Regions from separate parts of the Methylobacterium sp. C33D genome, predicted to be linked through region 3. Evidence: predicted binding sites of a transcription regulator. Region 3 holds the regulator's gene; each other region holds the start of a gene.
The links. Region 3 encodes PhoB, which activates phosphate uptake and scavenging genes when phosphate is short. Its sites were predicted from a motif close to TGTCATNNANCTGTCAT; they were not measured.

Region 1 (2,261 bases), on a different contig from region 3:
CGAACAGCAGCGCCGGGTGGCCGGCGGCGTCGATCGCCTTGCGCACCGCGCCGATGTCGCTGGTGACGCCGGTGGCGGTCTCGTTGTGGACGACCATCACGGCCTTGATGGCGTGATCCTTGTCGGCGCGGAGCGCCTCCTCGATCTTCTGCGGGTCGGCGCCGGCGCCCCACTCCTCGTCCTGGACGATCACGTCGAGGCCGAGGCGCTGGGCCATGTCGACCCAGAGGTGGCTGAACTGGCCGTAGCGGGCGGTGAGCACCTTGTCGCCGCGGCAGAGGGTGTTGGACAGGGCCGATTCCCAGATGCCGGTGCCCGAGGACGGGAACAGGATGACCGTCCCGTTGGTCGAGCCGAACACCATCTTGGAGTCCTGCAGCAGCGGCTTGACCAGCTCGGGGAAGCTCGGCGAGCGGTGATCCTCCGACGGCACGTGCATGGCGCGCAGGACGCGCTCCGGGATGTTGGTGGGGCCCGGGATGAAGAGGTGGTTGCGACCGGGGCGCCGGGTTGCGGCCATGATGTTTCCTCCGAAAAGTCCGTTGCGCGCGGGCGTGACCCCGCGCCGGGTTGTTCAAGCGTCGTCAGGGAGTCGGTCCGGCGCCGTCGAAAGCGGCTCGCGCCGCACCCCCTCGAACGCCATCCTCTGCCGTGATCGGGGGGGCGTCCGCGGAGCGGCAGGCGGCCTCACGCCGCTCGCGTCGCGGCGCGCCCCCCGCGCGCCGGTCGCCTCCGAATTGCCGTCCCGTCCAACGGCTCCAGGGCCGTCCTCGCCGCCTTCCTGTCAAGGTCCGGGCGAGCTCGTGCCGAGCCGCCGGTTCTTGGTATTATGAGGCGGTGAAGCTCGAAAGGAAAACCGGAAAAACTTCCGGAACTTGCCAAAAAAATTTTTTGTGCGCCGCAGCGAAGTCGAGCTCCGGTTGAGAGGCTTCGCGGCGCCGCACACCGAAGTCTTTCCGCCCCGTCCGGACCCGCGTCATCAAACTGAGATCGGATCGCGCTCTGGATCCCGGCACCGTACAGCCGCCGGGAGAGGATGCCGTGGCCGAGGTTGAGGAGATGCCGGTCCGCGTGCGGACGCTGTTCCTGTCGGACCTGCATCTCGGCACGCGCGGCTGCCAGGCCGGCCTGCTGCTGTCCTTCCTGAAGGATTACGACGCCGACACGATCTACCTCGTCGGCGACATCGTGGACGGCTGGCAGCTGCGCTCCGGCTGGTACTGGCCGCAGGAGCACAACGACGTGGTGCAGAAGCTCCTGCGCAAGGTCCGCAAGGGCGCGCGGATCGTCTACCTGCCCGGCAACCACGACGAGTTCCTGCGCGACTACGTGGGGACGAGCTTCGGCGGCATCGAGCTGGCCGAGACCGCGATCCACGAGGCGGCCGACGGCAAGCGCTACCTCGTCATCCACGGCGACCAGTTCGACATGGTGGTGCGCCACTCGCCGTGGCTCGCTCACCTGGGCGACGGCGCCTACACGCTGGCGCTCTCCCTCAACACGCTGATCAACAAGGTGCGGCGGCGCCTCGGCCTGTCCTACTGGTCGCTGTCGGCCTGGGCGAAGCTGCGCGTGAAGAACGCGGTGAGCTTCATCGGCCGCTTCGAGACGATCCTGGCCGAGGAGGCCCGACGCCACGGCGCCGACGGGGTGATCTGCGGCCACATCCACCACGCCGCGGACCGGCCGATCGGCGACCTGCGCTACCTCAACACCGGCGACTGGGTGGAATCCTGCACGGGGCTCGTGGAGCATTACGACGGCCGCATCGAGGTGCTGCACTATCCGAGCCTCCTGCGGGCGCGGGCGACCGAGGCCCTGCCGCAGCCCCTGCCGGGCCGGCGCGCGGTGGCGTGAGGGTGCCGCCGTGAAGCTCCTGATCGCCAGCGACGCGTGGCACCCGCAGGTGAACGGCGTCGTGCGCTCCCTCGAGCAGATGGTCCGGCGCGCGCCGGAGCACGGCTTCGCCACGACCCTGCTGTCGGTGGCCGATTTCCGCTCGCTGCCGCTGCCGGGCTATCCCGAGATCCGCCTCGCCTATGCCGGGCGCGAGCGGGTGGCGGCGCGCTGGCGGGCCGAGCGGCCGAGCCACGTGCACATCGCCACGGAGGGGCCGGTCGGCCTCGCGGCGCGCCGGCACTGCCTCACCCACGACCTGCCGTTCACGACGAGCTACCACACGCGCTTCCCGGAATACCTCGCCGCCCGCGCCCCGGTGCCGGAGGCGTGGTCCTACGCGTACCTGCGCCGGTTCCACGGCG
Region 2 (2,261 bases), on a different contig from region 3:
CCCCGGCGCCCGGCAGCACGCGCACCGCGTCGGCGGCGAGGTACATGTCGCTGCGCAGGTTCTGGGTCTGGGCGGCCGGCACCGTGCGGATCGCGCCGTAATTCTTCACGCTGGCGGCGATGTCGTCGGAGAGCGCCGCCAGCGCCGCGTAGACGGGCGGCGTGTTCAGCGCCTTGGTCTTGAGCGCCTCCGTCACCGTCCGGCGCGCGGCGGCGGCGTCCGGAACCGACGCGCCGGGCGCGCGGGCGGAGAACACCGCGCTCGCCGCCGTCGAGGCCTGCACGAAGGCGGGCGTCGTGTCGTCCGCCATGGTGCGGTTGAGCGCGTAGGCGGTGGGGGCCGCGCCGATCAGGATCAGCATGATCAGGCCCATGCCCTTCTGCCCGTCATTGCCGCCGTGGAAGAACGAGACCAGCGTGCAGGTGAGGATCAGCAGGCCGCGGATCCACGGGGGCGGGGGCGCGTCGCCCTCGGGCGCCTCGTAGAGGTCCTGGCGGCGGACCGTGACCTTCAGGGCGAGCAGCAGCAGCGCCGCGAGCACGAAGCCGCAGACCGGCGAGAACAGCAGCGCCTTGAAGACGTTGAGCGCCTGGTTCCAGTCGACCCCCGCGGTGCCGTCGCCGCCGTTCATCAGCTGGTTGGCGAGGCCGACGCCGAGCACCGAGCCGATCAGCGCGTGGGACGACGAGTTCGGCAGCCCGAAGGCCCAGGTCCCGAGGTTCCAGAGGATGGCCGCCAGCAGCAGCGCGAAGATCATCGCGTAGCCCGCGTGCGAGCCGACGTTGAGGATCAGCTCGACCGGCAGGAGCGTGACGATGGCGTAGGCCACGGCGCCCGAGGACAGCATCACGCCGAGGAAGTTGAAGACGCCCGACCAGATCACCGCGACGAGCGGCGGCATCGAGTGGGTGTAGATCACCGTCGCGACCGCGTTGGCGGTGTCGTGGAAGCCGTTCACGAACTCGAAGGCGAGGGCGATCAGCAGGGCGAGGCCGAGCAGCGCGAAGGCGCCGTAGGCCAGGGGCGCCTCCCCGACCGCGTTCATGTCCGCGATGAGGCTCACCACCGCGTAGCCGAGGCCCGCCACGAGGACGAGCAGGAACGCGACCACCCCGCCGAGATGCGTCCCGTGGTCGAGGCGGGGGCCGCCCGCCTTCCGGCCTCCCGCGGCCCCCGACGGCATCACGGCGGAATCGGACATGAACCCTCGCGCGGAATCTCTCGTGGTGAATGGGGATTAAAACCGCGCGGTGACGGTTGGGTGACGGCCCGCGACGCCCCGCGTCGGCGAGCGGGTCCGAGAGCGTCGGGCGGCGGCGCTGTCACACGCCTGACGCGGTCCGGCCGCTAGCGGACCGGACCGCTCGCCCGATCGCACGAGGGATCCGCATGATTGACGCCACGGTGCCGGCCCTGTCCCTCGGCGCGCTCCTGGCCGTCGTCCAGATCGGCAGCATCGCCGTCGCGGGCCGGCGCCTCGGCCGGGATCACGGCCCGTCGCGGTTCCCGGACGGCGCGGCCGTCTCCCTGGTCCGCCCGCTGCGCGGGGTCGAGGCCTACAGCGAGGAGATGCTCCTCCGCAGCTTCCGCCTCGACTACCCGGCCTACGAGCTGATCTTCTGCGTGGCCGACCCGGCGGACCCGATCGTCCCGATGGTGGAGCGCCTGATCGAGGCCCACCCGCACGTGCCGGCCCGCCTGATCCGCGGCGACGAGCGCGTCAGCGCGAACCCGAAGCTCAACAACTGCCTGCGCGGCTGGCGCGCCGCCGCCCACGACTGGGTGGTGCTCGCCGATTCCAACGTCGCCATGCCGCCGGACTACCTCCAGCGGCTCCAGGCGGCGTGGCGCGCCGATACCGGCCTCGTCTGCTCCACGCCGGCCGGCGCCCGCCCGGGCACCTTCATGGCGGAGGTGGAGTGCGCCTTCCTGAACACCCTCCAGGCCCGCTGGCAGTACGCCGCCGAGGCCTTCGGGCTGGGCTTCGCGCAGGGCAAGAGCATGCTCTGGCACAAGCCCTTCCTGGAGGGGCAGGGCGGCCTCCAGGCGCTGGCGGCCGAGATCGCCGAGGACGCGGCCGCCACCAAGCTCGTGCGCGCCGCCGGCAAGCGGGTCCATCTGGTGGCGAGCCCGTTCGAGCAGCCGCTCGGCCCGCGCGGCTTCCGGGAGGTCTGGTCGCGGCAGCTGCGCTGGGCGCGCCTGCGCCGCGTGACCTTCCCGCTGTTCTTCGCCCCCGAGATCGGCAGCGGCGTCCTGCTGCC
Region 3 (2,261 bases):
ATCGGCCTCGTCCTCGTGGGCTTCGCCGCCTGGGCCTGGGAGCACGGCCGCGCGGCCGCGCCGCGGGCCGGCCGGGTCGCGCGGGCCGCCGCGGTGCTGGCGCTGCTCGCCGTCGGGGCCCTCGCCGTCACCCTGCCCCGGGACCGCGCCGCGCCGGCCGCGCAGGCCGCCGTTGACGGCGTCGAGCCGTTCACGCAGGCGCGGCTCGACGCCCTGGTCGACGCGCACCGCCCCGTCTTCGTCGACATGACCGCCGCGTGGTGCATCACCTGCGCGGTCAACGAGGCGACCTCGCTCAACACCAAGGCCGTGCGGGCCGCGATGGCCGAGCGCGGCGTGACCTACATGAAGGGCGACTGGACCAACCAGAACCCCGAGATCACCCGCCTCCTGGAGAAGCACGGCCGCAGCGGCGTCCCGCTCTACCTGCTCTACACCGGGACGGGGGAGCCCCGGGTGCTGCCGCAGATCCTGACCGAGGGGACGGTCCTGGCGGTGCTGGAGGCGGTGCCGGCGGCCTCGGGCCGGAGCGCGGCGCTGGCGCGCTGAGTCCCTGAGGGGGGGACGCTAAATAGCGGCGCGCCCGTCACACCGTCGTCGCGAGCGCAGCGAAGCGATCCGGCAGCGCCACGCGCGCCGGCGTCCCGCCGCCCTGGGTCGCTTCGCTCCGCCCGCGATGACGGCACGCCGGAGCGGTGAGGCGCTCCGACAGCCCGCGAGGCCGCCTCAGGCCTCGAGCGAGAAGGTCTCGTCGAAGGCGTAGCCCGAGCCCCGGACCGTGCGGATCGGGTCGGCTTGGCGCGGGCCGTTCAGCGCCTTGCGCAGCCGCCCGACATGGACGTCGACGGTGCGCTCGTCGATGTAGACGTCGTGGCCCCAGACCCCGTCCAGCAGCTGCTCGCGGGAGAAGACCCGGCCCGGCGCCAGCATCAGGAACTCGAGGAGCCGGAACTCCGTGGGGCCGAGATGCAGCTCCTCGCCGCCGCGGCGGACGCGGTGGCCGGTGCGGTCGAGCTCCAGGTCGCCCGCCGCCAGCCGGTCCGAGACGTGGGCGGGCTTGGCCCGGCGCAGCAGCGCGCGGATCCGGGCGAGCAGCTCCGGGACCGAGAACGGCTTGACGATGTAGTCGTCGGCCCCCGTGCCGAGACCGCGGACGCGGTCGCCCTCCTCGCCCCGGGCGGTGAGCATGATCACCGGCAGCCGCTCGGTCTCCCGGCGCGCCCGGATCCGGCGGCACAGCTCGATCCCCGAGAGGCCCGGCAGCATCCAGTCGAGCAGGACGAGGTCCGGGATCCGCTCCGCCAGGAGCAGCTCGGCGTCGTCGCCGCGCGCCGCGGAATCCACCAGGAAGCCCTCGGCCTCCAGGTTATAGCGCAGCAGCGTGGTCAGCGCCTCCTCGTCCTCGACGATCAGGACTTGCATGCTCACGTTCGACGACTCGTTCTACCGGCGGTCCCGCGGATGGTGCAGGAGGCGCCGCCCGGCCTCAACCTGCACGGATACCGGCCCCGGCCGCGCCCACAGGGAGGCGCGGGAGCCGGGATCGGGGGACTCAGGGCGCCTGGACGCCGTCCACCGTCGCGTAGTTCGACGCGTCGTTCTTCGGCCGGTCGCCCGCCAGGGTCTCGCCCGTGGCGAGGTAGTGGATCGTCTCGGCGATGTTGGTGGTGTGGTCGCCGATGCGCTCGACGTTCTTGGCGCAGAACAGCAGATGCGTGCAGAACGAGATGTTGCGCGGATCCTCCATCATGTAGGTCAGGAGCTCGCGGAACAGGGAATTGTACAGGGCGTCGATCTCGCCGTCGCGCTCCCAGACGTCGTGGGCCGCCTGGACGTCGCGGCTCGCGTAGGCGTCGAGCACGTCCTTGAGCTGGCCCTCGGCGAGGTCGCTCATGTGGCGCACGCCGAGCACGATCTTCTGGGCCGGCGCCTGGTCGGAGATCGCCACCACGCGCTTGGCGACGTTCTTGGCGAGGTCGCCGATCCGCTCGAGGTCGCCGGAGACGCGGATCGCCGAGATGGTCTCGCGCAGGTCGATCGCCAGGGGCTGGCGCCGGGCGATCAGCAGCACGGCGCGCTCCTCGATGTCCCGCTGCAGCGCGTCGAGGCGCTTGTCGGCGAGGATCACCGCCTGGGCGAGCGTGTCGTCCCGGCGGACGAGGGCGTCGGTCGCCTCCGCGGTCATCTTCTCGGCGACGCCGCCCATCTCCGAGATCGAGCGACGCAGGTTCTCCAGGTCGGTGTCGTAGGAGGTGACGATA

Region 1: the regulator PhoB is predicted to act here: its motif matches at 975-991, upstream of ACLBXO_RS04360 (UDP-2,3-diacylglucosamine diphosphatase).
Region 2: the regulator PhoB is predicted to act here: its motif matches at 1,251-1,267, upstream of ACLBXO_RS11385 (inorganic phosphate transporter).

What each region holds. Positions count from the first base shown of each region.
Region 1 covers NZ_JBKFAV010000004.1:163,560-165,820, forward strand. Annotated here, with positions in the region: gene ACLBXO_RS04355 (aminotransferase class V-fold PLP-dependent enzyme) at 1-520, opposite strand, end outside; gene ACLBXO_RS04360 (UDP-2,3-diacylglucosamine diphosphatase) at 1,042-1,857, shown strand; gene ACLBXO_RS04365 (glycosyltransferase family 4 protein) at 1,868-2,261, shown strand, end outside.
Region 2 covers NZ_JBKFAV010000012.1:14,467-16,727, reverse strand. Annotated here, with positions in the region: gene ACLBXO_RS11385 (inorganic phosphate transporter) at 1-1,201, opposite strand, end outside; gene ACLBXO_RS11380 (ceramide glucosyltransferase) at 1,390-2,261, shown strand, end outside.
Region 3 covers NZ_JBKFAV010000013.1:95,347-97,607, forward strand. Annotated here, with positions in the region: gene ACLBXO_RS12580 (protein-disulfide reductase DsbD family protein) at 1-549, shown strand, start outside; gene phoB (phosphate regulon transcriptional regulator PhoB) at 727-1,422, opposite strand; gene phoU (phosphate signaling complex protein PhoU) at 1,553-2,261, opposite strand, start outside.